Regions from separate parts of the Dietzia timorensis genome, predicted to be linked through region 2. Evidence: riboswitches for the same ligand, from Rfam matches in the RefSeq annotation. Region 2 holds a riboswitch; the other holds the start of a gene.

Region 1 (6,775 bases), 750 kb from region 2:
CGTCTTCTCCGGCCCAGAGCGCGGCCGCGCGTTCGGCTACATGGGTATGGCCGTCGGCATCTCCGGCTCGATCGGACCGGTCCTCGGCGGCGTCATCATCGGTCTCGCCGGCGGCGACGGCGGCTGGCGCTGGATTTTCCTCGTCAACATACCCATCGGCCTCGCCCTCATTGCCGCGGTGTGGCGCATCATTCCCGGCCGCGAACCGGGCTCCGGCAAGCCCGATCTCGACCTCGTCGGCGCCGCACTCCTCGGTCTTACCGTCCTCGCGCTGCTGTTCCCCATCTCCAGCGTCGAGCACGGATTCGGCCCCGAATTCGCGATCATCGCGCTCGCCCCCATCCTCGGCGCGTTCACCGTGTGGTGGGAGCGCCGCATCATCCGCCTCGGCCGCGCGCCGCTGCTCAACATCCCCCTTCTGCGCGCCACCCCGGGCTACGCGACGGGCATGGCCGTCGGCCTCCTCTACTTCTGTGGATTCACGGGCGTGCTTCTCATCTACTCGATCTACCTGCAGTCGGGCCTCGGCTTCACGCCGCTCCACGCAGGCCTGCTCATCACGCCGTTCGCCATCTCCTCTGCGGTCGCGGCGCCCATCGCGGGCCGTCTCGTCGCACGCGGCGGCCGCATGACCACCGTCGCTGCCCTCGTCCTCCTCATCGTCGGCCTCGCTCTCGCGGCGACCCTCATCCCCCTCACCGAGGACACCGCGCTCGCGATCCCCACGCAGATCGCGACCATGATGATCGCCGGCTTCGGCGCCGGCGGCGTCGTCGGCCCGAACATGACCATGACCCTCGCGAACGTGCCGCCACGCATGGGCGGAGCCGCCGGCGCCGCCGTCCAAACCGCCCAGCGCATCGGCAACGCCATCGGCGCGGCCGTCCTTCTGCTCATCCATTCCCAGGCACTAACCCTCACCCATGACGCCGGAACCGGACTTCGCGCAGTGTGGGTCGCCGCCATCGTCTTCTTCATCGCAGCGATCGCCGTCGCCCTCTCGGAAGGGCGCCCCCCTTCCCGCAGAGAACACGCGAACGCGCCGTCCGAGGAGGAACGGCGCGTCCGGCGTCATACGTGAGGTGTTTTTTGGGGCGGGAACTACCCGAGGCGCTCGCGCACCTGCTTCGCGGCGGCGACCATGTTGGCCAGCGCGGCCTCGACCTCGTCGGTCTTGCGGGTCTTGAGGCCGCAGTCGGGGTTGACCCAGAGGCGATCGGCGGTGACGGCGTCGAGCGCCTCACCCAGGGAGGTGACGATCTGCCCGGTCTCCGGGATGCGCGGCGAGTGGATGTCGTAGACACCCGGGCCCACCTGGTTCGAGAAGCCCGAACGCTCGAGGTCCGCGACGACTTCCATGTGCGAGCGCGCCGCCTCGATGGAGGTGACGTCGGCGTCGAGGCCCGCGATCGAGTCGATGACCTCGCCGAACTCCGAGTAGCACAGGTGCGTGTGGATCTGCGTGGAGTCCGCGACGCCCGAGGTGGCGATGCGGAACGAGCGCACCGACCAGTCGAGGTAGGCCTGCTGATCGGCCTTGCGCAGCGGCAGTAGCTCGCGCAGCGCCGGCTCGTCGACCTGCACGATGCGGATGCCCGCGCCCTGCAGGTCGACGGTCTCCTGCCGGATCGCGAGCGCGACCTGGTCCGCCGAGTCCGCGAGCGGGATGTCGTCGCGGACGAAGGACCACGCGAGGATCGTCACCGGTCCGGTGAGCATGCCCTTGACCGGGGAATCCGTGAGCGACTGGGCGTAGGTGGCCCAGTCGACGGTCATCGGCCGCGGGCGAGTGACGTCGCCGAAGAGGATTGGCGGGCGCACACAGCGCGTGCCGTAGGACTGCACCCAGCCGAGCTCGGTGGTGACGAAGCCGTCCATGAGCTCGGCGAAGTACTGCACCATGTCGTTGCGCTCGGGCTCTCCGTGGACGAGCACGTCGATGCCGAGGGACTCCTGCAGCTCGATGGTGCGCTTGATCTCCGCGCGCATCGCCGAGATGTACTCCGACTCGTCGATCCTGCCGCCCCGGTACGCCGCGCGGGTCTTGCGGATCTCCGGGGTCTGCGGGTACGAGCCGATCGTGGTCGTCGGCAGCGGCGGGAGCCCGAGTCGCTCGGCCTGCTCGGCCGCGCGCGCCGCCGCATCGCCGCGGGTGGCGCCGGTGGCACGGGTCGAATCGACACGGGCGCAGACTCTGCTGTCGTTGGTGCGCGGATCCTTCGCGCGCCGGTCGAGGGCGGCGCGGCTCTCATCGAACTTGTCGGCAACGGACTCACGCCCATCGCGCAGCGCCGCGGCGAGCGTGACGACCTCGGCGTACTTCTGCGAACCGAAAGCGAGCCATTCGGCAGCCGACGGATCGAGGTTCTGCTCGGCCTCGAGGTTGTAGGGAACGTGGAGCGTGGAGCACGACGTGGACACCGCGATCTGCCCTGCGCATCCGAGCACCGAGACCAGCGAGCCCATCGCCGAATCGAGATCGGTGCGCCACACGTTGCGGCCGTCGACGACACCGGCGACGACGAGGCGATCGTGGAACGCGGTCGAGGAGTTGACCGCGTCGATGGTGCCGTAGACGAGGTCGACGGCGAGGCCCTCGATGTTTGTGTCGCCGAGGGCGCGGACCGCGCGGTCGGCGCTGCCGAAGTAGGTGGCGACCAGGATCGCCGGGCGATCGGTCTCGGCCGACAGCGCGCCGTAGACCTCCTTGGTCTTGTCGAGCTCGGCATCGGTGAGGTCGGTGACGAGGCTCGGCTCGTCGAGCTGCACCCACTGCGCCCCGCCCGCGCGGAGGCGGGCGAGCAGATCGATGTAGAGCGGGACGAGCTCATCCAGTCGATCGATCGGATCGCCCGAACCCTCGGTGGCCTTGGCGAGCTTGAGGTAGGACACCGGGCCGAGCACGACCGGGCGCGCGGGAATGTCGTCGGCGAGCGCCTCGGCGAGATCGCCCTCCACCTTCTCGGGGTGCAGGGAGAACGAGGTCGTGTCGTCGATCTCGGGGACGAGGTAGTGGTAATTGGTGTCGAACCACTTCGTCATCTCCAGAGGCGCGACCTCCGCCGAGCCGCGCGCGGCGGCAAAATAGCGGTCGAGCTCATCCGACACGACGTCGTAGCGCTCGGGAAGGGCGCCGAGCAGGACGGTCGTGTCGAGCACCTGGTCGTAGAAGCTGTGGGTGTTCGTCGGCACCGAGTCGAGGCCCGCATCGCGCATCTCGTTGCGCATCGAACGGCGCAGTTCTGCGGCGGTCTCGAGCAGCGAGGCCTTGTCGATCTTTCCCGCCCAGTAGGCTTCGATCGCCTTCTTCAATTCGCGCTTCGGGCCGATGCGCGGAGCGCCGAGGCTCGTCGCGGTGAATGCCGGCGCTGCGCCGGACTGATTATTGCTCGTGGTAGTCACGCTGGACGTCCTCCATGTTGCGAGTTGTGGACGCCGCCCGCTTACGGGTTGGCGACGACTCGCTGGCGCACGAAGGCGTGCGGAGCGCGCACGGGTGCCGAGTCGGCGCTCGCACAATCCTCGAGGCGGCAAACCGCTGGATGCGGCGCACCCAGCACAATCGGCAGGTAATCGGACTCGAGGCGGCGATCTTCGTTCGCATATTCGCCCCATACCGTTGCGGGACAGTCCTGGATTCGCACCAGGTTCCCTCTTGCGCTCTCATGGCGCTCGGTGCCGCGGGCCGCGTCCACATCGTGGTCGCTCGCGGCACACCGGTTGCACCCAATTTCTAGCACAGCCGCCTGGCTGGGCCCGGCTGAGGGCTCGCCAAGGGTTTCGTTTCGACTTGCTGTGAGCACGCCCGCGGCGCGGCGCGGAGCTTGGGCCGATGCCCTCCAGGGGCTAAAGTTGCAGCGTGCTACTTGAATCTATGCAGGACTCAGTGCTCGCGCTCGGCGGCTCTGACGTGCGAAACCTTGCTGTCCCCGGCGGCCAGATCCTCGACCCCGACTTCTGGCTCTCCGGCGACGGGCCGTTCGGCAACTTCATCCTGCCGGTGCTGCTCGCGGTCGTGTTCATCGAGTCCGGGCTGCTGTTCCCGTTCCTCCCCGGCGACTCGCTGCTGTTCACGGCCGGGCTCCTCACCAGGCTCGACGATCCGTTCGCGCCGCTGTGGGTCATTCTCGTGACGGCGCCGATCGCCGCTTTCCTGGGAGACCAGGTCGGCTACTGGATCGGCCACAAATTCGAGAAGCCGCTGCTCGCCCGGCCCGATGGGCGCATCTTCAAGCAGGCATACATTCGCGAATCGCACGAGTTCTTCGAGAAGCACGGGCCGATCACGATCGTCATCTGCCGGTTCGTGCCCATCGTGCGCACCTATGCGCCCCTCGTGGCGGGCATGTCCGGCATGCGCTACAAGGTATTCATCACCTATAACGTGATCGGCGCCGTGGCATGGGCCGCAGGTGTAACGTTCCTCGGATGGTTGCTCGGCGAGATCCAGTTCATCCGCGACCACATCGACCTGATCCTCATCCTCATCGTGCTCGTGTCGGTGCTGCCGATGATCATTGCCGGCGCACGCAAGATCTATGCCCGCCGCAAGCTCGCGAACAGCGAGAGCGTGCCCGAGCGCGCAGTCGACAGCCCCGCAGCCGAGAGCTAGAAGAGGCAGACGCGAAACACCACGCCCGGCCGGAAATACATACTCCTGCGAGTGTTTTTCCGGCCGGGCGTGGTGTTTTTCGTGTAAATGCGCCTATGCGTGGGTGGACTGTCTGCGGTTCGGCTGACGGCCGCCGTTTCCTCGGCTTCCACCGCCGTTACTCGGCCCCTGCGGGCGGGTCGCCCGGCGGCGATTGCCACTGCCATTGCCATTGCCACCCGCGGAACCCGCTGCGCGGCCCGCGCCATTGCGAGCCCCGGGACCGCGCTGTCCGCTCGGGCGCTTGCCGCCGCGCTCCTCCGCGGGACGGCGACGCTCGCTGCGCTGCGCCTCGCTGGTGCTTGAGTTCTTGCGGTTGCCACCGCTGCTGCGTCCACCGCCGCTGCGGTCGCCGCCACCATTGCGTCCACCGCCATTGCGGTTTCCCTTTGCAGGACGCGAGGACTGCTGCTGTCCGGCGGGGGCCGGCTGCGCGGCGTCATCCACCAGGGTCGAAGCCGGGATGACGGTGTCGCCGAGGGAGACATCGGCGCCCGAGCGCACGTTCTGCTCGGCCGCGGAGACACCGGCCTTCTTGAGCAGCGAGCGAACCTCACTGACCTGCTGCGCCGTGGCGATGGTGACGACCGTGCCCACGGCACCGGCACGCGCGGTGCGGCCCGAGCGGTGGACGTAGGCCTTGTGCTCGGCGGGCGGGTCCGAGTGGATGACCAGCCCGACGTCATCGACGTGGATGCCGCGCGCGGCGATGTCGGTGGCGACGAGGACGGTCGCCTCACCCGAGGAGAACGCCTCGAGATTCCGCACGCGCGCGTTCTGCGAGAGGTTGCCGTGCAGGTCGACGCTCGCGCGGCCCTGCGCGCTGAGCTTGCGCGCGAGGTGGCGGGCGCCGCGCTTGGTTCGTGTGAACACGACGGTGCGCGGGCTCACCGAGGCGAGGTCCGCGATGACGCGGACGCGATCGGTGTGCTCGACCTTGAGCATGTGGTGGTCAGTGGCGCCGGGCGTGGCCGAGCCGTCGTCGACCGAGTGGGTGACCGGATCGGTGAGGAACCGCTTGACCAATGCGTCGACGCCGCGGTCGAGGGTCGCCGAGAACAGCAGGCGCTGTGCGTTCGACGGGGTCGCCGCGAGGATTCGCTTGACTCCCGGCAGGAACCCGAGGTCAGCCATGTGGTCAGCCTCGTCGAGCACCGAGATCTCGATGTCGTCGAGGCGGCAGTGCTTTTGCTGCATGAGGTCCTCGAGGCGCCCCGGGCAGGCGACGACGATATCGACGCCGCTGTTCAGCGCAGTCACCTGGCGGCCTTGCGGCACGCCACCGAAGATGACGGTGGTGCGCAGCCCCATCGCCTCGGCGAGCGGGGCGAGAGTTTCGTCGATCTGGCGGGCCAGCTCGCGAGTGGGCGCGAGGACGAGGGCGCGCGGGGCGCCGCGGCGGGCGCCGGTACCGGTCGCCGCTAGGCGCGCGACCAGCGGAATGCTGAACGCGTAGGTCTTACCCGAGCCGGTGCGTCCGCGGCCGAGCACGTCGCGGCCCGACAGTGCGTCCGGCAGCGTCGCCGACTGGATGGGGGTGGGTGAGGTGATGCCGTCTGCGGAAAGCACGTTGAGCAGGGCAGAGGGCACGCCGAGATCGGCGAAAGAGGATGACAAGAAAACTCCGTACGAGTTGATAGTGGGCGTCTTGAGCGGCGCGCTCGCGAAGGGTTTCTACGCTTCTGGCGCGCGGCTACACCCGGGATTGATGACAATTCCGAAGAAGAGGTAACCGCTGGCCTGCCTCAAGAAGTGCGGCCTGATGGTGACAACCCTACGCGCCATGGGCCCCGATCCCCTAACGCGCCGTGACGAATGCCATACTCGCGCCAACAAATTGACGTGTCTACCACTTTTCGGCGATAGAATACGACGATGTCCACAGAACCGGGAGCTGTCGCCAAGAAGAACGCAGGTCGGAAGACGGGTCCGAAGCCCCGCTTCGATTTCGATGACGTCGTCGATGCGGCGATTTCCCTGGGGATCGACTCGTTCACGATCTCCGCCGTAGCCGGGGAACTCGGGGTCGCGGCGCCCGCCGTGTACCGAATCTTCGACGGCCGCGAGGCACTCAGCCATGCGTGTCTGGAACGTGCGACGTCATCCATAACCTGGCCGTCCGAC
Region 2 (6,775 bases):
CGCGCGGACGCGTACAGCCACAACAATCCCAGCACGACCACCACGGCGACGATCGGCAGCGCATCCCACGACGCACCGCCGAGCGACCCCATGAGCCACGTCATCACCTGCTTGGCGTGCTGCGCATTCGGCGACACCAATAGCAGGAGGCTTGTGACGGCGGAGAGCACATATGCCACGGCCACACCGGCCAAGATGAGCCGCAGCGTGGTGATGCGGCCGCCGGCACGCGCGGTGAGATACACGAGCACCATCGACACCAACGATCCGGCGAACGCGAACAGCGAGATCGTCCAACGGCCGAGAACCCCGGAGACGAACACGATCGCGAGCACCGCGCCGACCGACGCGCCCGAGGACACCCCGAGTAGGTACGGATCGGCGAGAGGATTGCGCACTACGGCCTGCATCGCCATGCCCGCCATGGCGAGCCCGGCGCCGACGAACACTGCCAGCAGCACCCTCGGCAGGCGCGATTCGAAGATCATCGTGTCCACGTAGGACGGCCCGGTGGCGTCGATGACGCCGGGCAGCGCCCTCTCCCCAACGGCCGTGATGATGTCGATCGGAGAAAGCGCGACCGAACCGATCCCCACGCCGGCGACCATCGCCGCGAGGAGCGCGATGACAAGCCCGACGTAGCCGGTCGATAACGCGATCTTCCTGCGCGCCCGGCGTTTCGGGGTGGCTTTGGGCGCCTGGACTTCGGGCGCGTTCGTGGACGCGGTGTCCGTTGTCGTCATGCGTTCTCCGGCGTGGCGGGAGTCGGCGCGGATTCCTGGAAGGCGCGGACGACGGCGGAGTCCTTGAGCGCGCAGTCGCCGCACGGCCGGCGGCGGGCGGCGCGGTAGTACAGACAGCAGGTACGCCGCTTGATGGGTCCGGGCAACTGGCCTGTGTACCAGTCTGCGTAGCCGCCGCGCTCAGCGACGAGGGTGGCGAGGTGGACAAGGGCAACGTCGTCACCGCGCCCCATGAGCGAGCGCGTCGACAGCGCGATTCCGGTCGAGGTGTTGCCGAGAAGGATGCGCGGGTTGACCTTGCCGCAGCGGCCGATGGTGTCGGCCAGGGTTGCCATGAGGGGTTGGATTTGTCCGAGGAGCGCGTCGGCGAGCTCCTCCGGGGAGGATTCGAGGTGCGACGTCATACGTGGTGTTCCCATAAGGGGCCAGCGGGGGCCGCCGCCGATCGGGGCGCGGAGGTCGGCGATGTGGGGAACGACCCCGTGCAGGTGCGCGGCGCTGAGGAGGATTCCCCACAGGCGGTCGCCGAGCATGTACTGGGTCCACGACAGGCCGACGCGAAGCTCGTCGGTGCCGAGGTGCGCGAGCGCGCCGTCCGCGCGGACGCGCACCTCGGCCGGGTCGGCGACGAGCTGCGGCAGGGGTGGTGCCGCTTGCGTCGCGGGGGACTCCGGGAGGAGCGAGGGGTTCCCGGAGATGTCGATGAGGTCCGCGGCGATGCGGGAGGCCGCGCGTGAGTCGACGGCCGGGACGATCACTCGAGTACCTCCGGGTGGAGGTCCGCGGCGAGGGTGTTGACGGCCATGGGTGCGCGCACGCCGAGGACGGTGTCCATGAGAGTCATGTGCACGAAGTTGCCCTCCTTGATGGCGGTGACGTCGCGCAGATCCGGGCGCGCCTTGAGGGCGGCTTCCTTGTCCTCGGGGGACTGCTGGCCTGCGTAGTCGAGGATGACGATGGTGTCCGGGTTGCGCTGGATGACCTGCTCCCAAGAGACATCGACGAAGGTGCCCTCCTGGTCTTCGAAGATGTTCGTGCCGCCGGCGCGCTCGATGACCTCGTTGCCGATGCCGGTGCCACCGACGGTCATGGGCGCGTCGTCGCCGGAGTCGTAGACGAAGACGTCGGCGGGGTCGACGCCCTTGAGGGCTGCTTCGGTGTCCTCGATCTGGCCTTCGAGGTCGTTGGCGAGCTGATCGGCGCGGTCCTCGATGCGGAAGATCTGGCCGAGTGTGCGGATTTCTTCGTAGACATCGTCAAGGGTTGCCGGCTCTGCGTCGGCGCAGCTTTCTGCGGTGAGGAAAGTGTTGATGCCAGCGTCCTCGAACTTCTGGCGGTCGCGTCCGTCCTCTGCGGAGAATGCGCTCGCGTAGCCGCCGTATATGAGGTCCGGTTCGAGGGTGAGGAGATTCTCGAAGGAGGTGTCGGTTTCGGAAATCTCGTTGAGGGCGTTGTATGCGTCGGCGTATTCCGGGAGCGGTTCGTTGTCCGGGTAGACGTGGCCGACGATTTTGTCCTCGAGGCCGAGCGCGAGGAGCATCTCGGTGGGGTGCTGGAAGTAGGTGACGACCTTTTCCGGGGCCTGGCCGAAGGTGATTTCTTCGCCGCAGTTGGTGACCGTGACGGCGCCTTCGGCGGCCTGCTGGTCCGCGGCCGAATCGGTGTCCGTCGCACATGCGGCGAGAGTGAGCGTTGCCGCGAGGCCGGCGGCGAGGAAGGTGGTGCGTCCGGCGCGTGTTGCCGAAGCAGTGAAAATAGACATGGCTGTGCCAGGCTCCATCTGGGATTGCGCGTCCCTTTGAAGTGGCTACGCGGGACAGTCTCCTGACTTACGGGGCCGTCGAGTTCCGGCTTCCGCTTACAGTGGCGCGACCGTTCCGGATTTCCACCGGATTCCTGCCACCGTGCAGCGTCGACTGTTTTGTCGACGTTTAGGATTCTAAAACATGTTTCACTTTTTGCGTGCCGCGGGGCCGCTTACTGTGCCCCCAGTCGGACTCGAACCGACACTTTGACGGTTTTAAGCCGTCTGCCTCTGCCAATTGGGCTATGGGGGCGAGAGGTGACGTTGCCACCAAACTAGGTAGCTTACCTGTCGCGTTGGACTCGACGTTACTGGACGCTTTATACGTTTTCGCTGTGCGGCCTACGCCAGAGTCGGCGGGCATTCGAATGCAGAGCCCCGCGCGGCCGGGAACCTTTCGCCGCACGAATGCGTCCCACCACATATAGCTATCGATTCCGACAAGGGAGGTCCCGTGCGAAGTGATTACGTGCGAACTAAGACGGTCGCAGTGGCCCTGGCGTTGCTTTCGATTTCCGTCCTCGGAGCAGGATGCGGTACAGGCGTTAACCGTGAAAAGACCGAGCAAGCGCTTGAGCTCGCCGCAAGGGAACAAGGCTACGAAGGGCGCGTCAGCTTCTCTACAGGTGAGTACAAGAGTGAGGCCAGCCTGAGCGCACAGATCAACGCCGGCGACGCCACTCCCGAAGAGGCCGCAGAGATGATCGATTTCGTCAACGAACAATTCCGAAGTGACGATGCGCGCGGATATTCCGGGAAGCGCCTGTCAATGAGTTGGACCGTCGGTGGTACCGAGGTATGGATCGATGAAGGCGCGGACATTGCTCTGCTTCGTTCCATTAGCGAACTCGCGACTGGGTCGGACCGGGTCACGATGGTGCAATCGAAGCTCGACAACGAAATAATCGAGATCGATCTAAAGCCATGCGAGACCGCCCAGTGCATCAACAAGACAATCAATGACACCGGTGAGGAACTCGACGCGCTGTACGCCCAGCAAGCTAGATCGTTGGCTACCGAATCATCGGAGCTCATTTCGGGATCCCCGCAAATGTTCAGCGTGGACTTCTCCCGAACGGCAAACGATCCCGACGAAGGCCTCACCATCATGCTCAACGGTGAACCGGAAACCGACGTCGCTCAGGAGAACGGCTCGACACGCGTCTCAGATTCGCTACATGAAGCTGCGGGCATTATCGACCTCACGGCACCCTACGAGCTGACGACCTTTGTTGATAGCCCGTCGACGGTGAAACTCCACCGCTCATTCTCTGAAGAAATCCCCGATAAAAAGTTCGAAGAAGCACTGTCTCGAGTGATGACGTTCGCCTGCGGAAAAGTCGACACGGTGGAGGACAACTATTCCGAGTTCGACGTCGCCTCGTCCCCGGAATGCAATGAATAAGTCGAAGAGCAACTTGGTGTCACACCAGAAGATTGAAGCGCCCTGGGTACTGGTTGTTGCCGGAACATTCGGCTCGGCGAGTGCATCCATGAATTAGGACAACGATGGGTGGACACGAGAGAAGATGCGAATGCGGAACGTTGTAGCGGCTGTTGCCGTGGCGACGGTGATGTTCTCGACCAGTTGCGCGCTCGTCGGTCCGGACCTGGACGAGCTGAGCGGCCAGTTCAATGAACAGGTGCTCAGTTACGGCTACGGCGAACTGGTTCACTATGGCATCGAAGATTTCTACGGCGAGGACACGCTGCACGTCGATATGGGGCTCAATCGAGTGAGCCCCGATGAGGCCGCCGAGATCGTCCACTTCGTCCGGCAGCAACTCGAAAGCGAAGGCCACGGCGATCTTCTTCAGACCACGACGTTTGATTTCGATGATCAGATTGGGAACGCAATCATCGACATCGACTCCCGGATCGACTTTCGTCTACTAGAGTCCGTGGCCAAGCTTGTCGCTGCGTCCGACCAGATCGAACAGGTGCATTTCAACTCCGACATCGGCTACACGCAGGTGCATGTTCCGGGGTGCGCAGACAGCGAATGCGTTCGTCGAATAGGTGCCGAGATTGGCGCGCCGCTCGACGAGCTCTTTGCGCAGCAAGTGTCGGCTTCCACGGATGGTCGCTCGGAGTCGGACGTGCCGCACGACGAGGGGCTGATGCTGAGCATGGGAGATCTCGAACCCGAGGGCTCCCTCGATCCCCTCCATATTTGGATTTCGGACACGAGGGAACTCGACTATCGGACGCTGGTTAATGATGGGCGGTTGTCGAAGCACCTCGAAGCTGCGGCCGCTGTGAAGGAGATCGCCGGCCCGTGGATCGTAGAGGCAGTAGGCGGCGTAGATCCGGCGCGGATATCTTTAACGCGGCCTGACGATGACGAAGGGGCCAGTGAGGCCGAGTTCGCAGACGCCGAACAACGAGTGCTGGAGTTTGCCTGTGCCGACTACGATATCGTCGACGTTGACAGGCGCAAGGTCGACACTGCTGTGCCCGGAACGTGCCAATAGGAAGTTTCGAAGGCAGAGGTCCAGAACTCTCGACGACACTGTTCACTAAATTCGGCTTCCGCTCTATGAACGGTCTGAATATCAGCTTCGTTCGAGCTTCGCGACCGTATCGATTGCCTGATAGCCCTCCGGCACCCCTTCTAACAAAATGATGCTCGACGTGGAGTTGTTCTCGCGGAGCTTCGAAATGGATTGGTAGTCCGAAGAAAAATACCAGGTACGTGCATCGTCCAACGTTGGGAATTCGATGATGACGAGATCCCCGTCCCACTCTCCCTCAATGATCTCGGGCGACGCTCCATGTACGACCCAGCATCCGCCAAAAGGTATGAAGGTAGATTCAATCGTTTCCATGTACTTCTTGATGTCTGGACCAAACTCGACATCTCGAATGTGGCCGACAGCGTAACCACGCCTATTGCTCATGTTTGCCCCTTAATGGCAGGTCCTAAGACTCGCGGTAGTAGGTGGCACCCATAGCAACACACCACAATGTTTTACGGATTCCGAATCGGCAATTTGCCCAAAGCAAATTCTTGCAAGCCGATGATTAACTCGCCCTCTCGATTCGGCTGAGCGTCAATCGTCGCCAAGTGCCTGGCGAGGTTACCGACTAGCTGCGCAAATTTGCGACGGAGCGAGCGATGCCGTCGAGGATGTCCTTTTCGCTGACAACGAGGGTGTCGATTCCGACGGACTCGGCGACGTCTGCGAGGCGCATAGCGACCAGCGCTCCCCCGCCGATGACGTCGGCGCGGCCCACATGCATGGGGCCGAGGGCGCTGCGTTCCTCCGACGTCATACCTAGGAGGCTGTGACAGACGCGGCGCAGGTCCGCCAGAGGAATGCGAGAGAGGTGGATGCGCGCGGGCTCGTAGGTGTCGAGGTCGAGGGCGAGCGCCATGAGCGTGGTGAAGGTGCCGGCGACGCCGACCCAGGTGCGGGCCTGCTTCGCGTCCACGTGGGTGAGCGCCTCGGACACGGACTCGTCGATGATGGCCTTGGCGTCGCGGACCTCGGTGGCCTCGGGCGGCTGCGAGTGGAGGACGCGCTCGGTGAGGCGGACGCAGCCGATGTTCATCGAGTGCGCCGAGTTGATGTGTGGGCGACGGTCTTCGAAGCTGCCGACGACGAGCTCGGTGGAGCCGCCGCCGAGGTCGGTGACCATGAACGGGCCTTCTGTGGGGTCGAGCTCGCCGACGCCGCCGGCGAAGGTGAGCTCGGCCTCGGTGTCGCCGGAGATGACCTCGGCTTGGGCGCCCGGGAAGTGCTGGCCGAGGACTTCGGCGGTCATGCCGAAGAAGTCTTCCTTGTTGGAAGCGTCGCGGGTGGCGGAGGTGGCGACCATGCGGATGGCGGTGGCACCGAGCTTGTGGGCGGTGGCGGCGTAGTCGGTGAGCGCCTCGCGGCAACGCTCGATGGCGGCGGGGTTGATCTCGCCGCTGGCATCGACGCCCTCGCCGAGGCGGATGACGCGCATCTCCCGGGTGAGGTCGACGAGCTTCGGGTTGCCGAAGGTGTCGGCAGTGACTTCGGCGACGAGGAGGCGGATGGAGTTGGTGCCGCAGTCGATGGCGGCGACAACGTTGTTGGGCTTCGCGTCCGGCACGCGCTACTCCCCCGCAGCGTTGAGGTCGTTGGCGTCGGCGTCGATGCCGAGATCGGCGGCAGTGGGCCAGTCCTTCGGGATCGCCGTGCCGCGGAGGTTCGAGTCGCCGTCTGCGGCGAGGGCGACGGATTCGTCACCGAGACGG

The links. Region 2 has a riboswitch for cobalamin ahead of BJL86_RS10790 (ABC transporter substrate-binding protein). Riboswitches for the same ligand answer to the same signal wherever they lie in the genome.
Region 1: it holds a riboswitch for cobalamin, as region 2 does, so the genes downstream of both, metE (5-methyltetrahydropteroyltriglutamate--homocysteine S-methyltransferase) here and BJL86_RS10790 (ABC transporter substrate-binding protein) in region 2, are expected to answer to the same signal.

What each region holds. Positions count from the first base shown of each region.
Region 1 is NZ_CP015961.1:3,087,736-3,094,510, forward strand. Features, by position in the region: gene BJL86_RS14305 (MFS transporter) at 1-1,081, shown strand, start outside; gene metE (5-methyltetrahydropteroyltriglutamate--homocysteine S-methyltransferase) at 1,102-3,402, opposite strand; cobalamin riboswitch at 3,548-3,705, opposite strand; gene BJL86_RS14315 (DedA family protein) at 3,875-4,612, shown strand; gene BJL86_RS14320 (DEAD/DEAH box helicase) at 4,706-6,268, opposite strand; gene BJL86_RS14325 (TetR/AcrR family transcriptional regulator) at 6,527-6,775, shown strand, end outside.
Region 2 is NZ_CP015961.1:2,342,282-2,349,056, forward strand. Features, by position in the region: gene BJL86_RS10780 (FecCD family ABC transporter permease) at 1-743, opposite strand, end outside; gene BJL86_RS10785 (hypothetical protein) at 740-1,501, opposite strand; gene BJL86_RS10790 (ABC transporter substrate-binding protein) at 1,498-2,505, opposite strand; cobalamin riboswitch at 2,541-2,669, opposite strand; tRNA gene BJL86_RS10795 (tRNA-Leu) at 2,727-2,800, opposite strand; gene BJL86_RS10800 (hypothetical protein) at 3,038-3,952, shown strand; gene BJL86_RS10805 (hypothetical protein) at 4,110-5,021, shown strand; gene BJL86_RS10810 (DUF1330 domain-containing protein) at 5,103-5,447, opposite strand; gene BJL86_RS10815 (Ppx/GppA phosphatase family protein) at 5,635-6,630, opposite strand; gene BJL86_RS10820 (DUF501 domain-containing protein) at 6,634-6,775, opposite strand, start outside.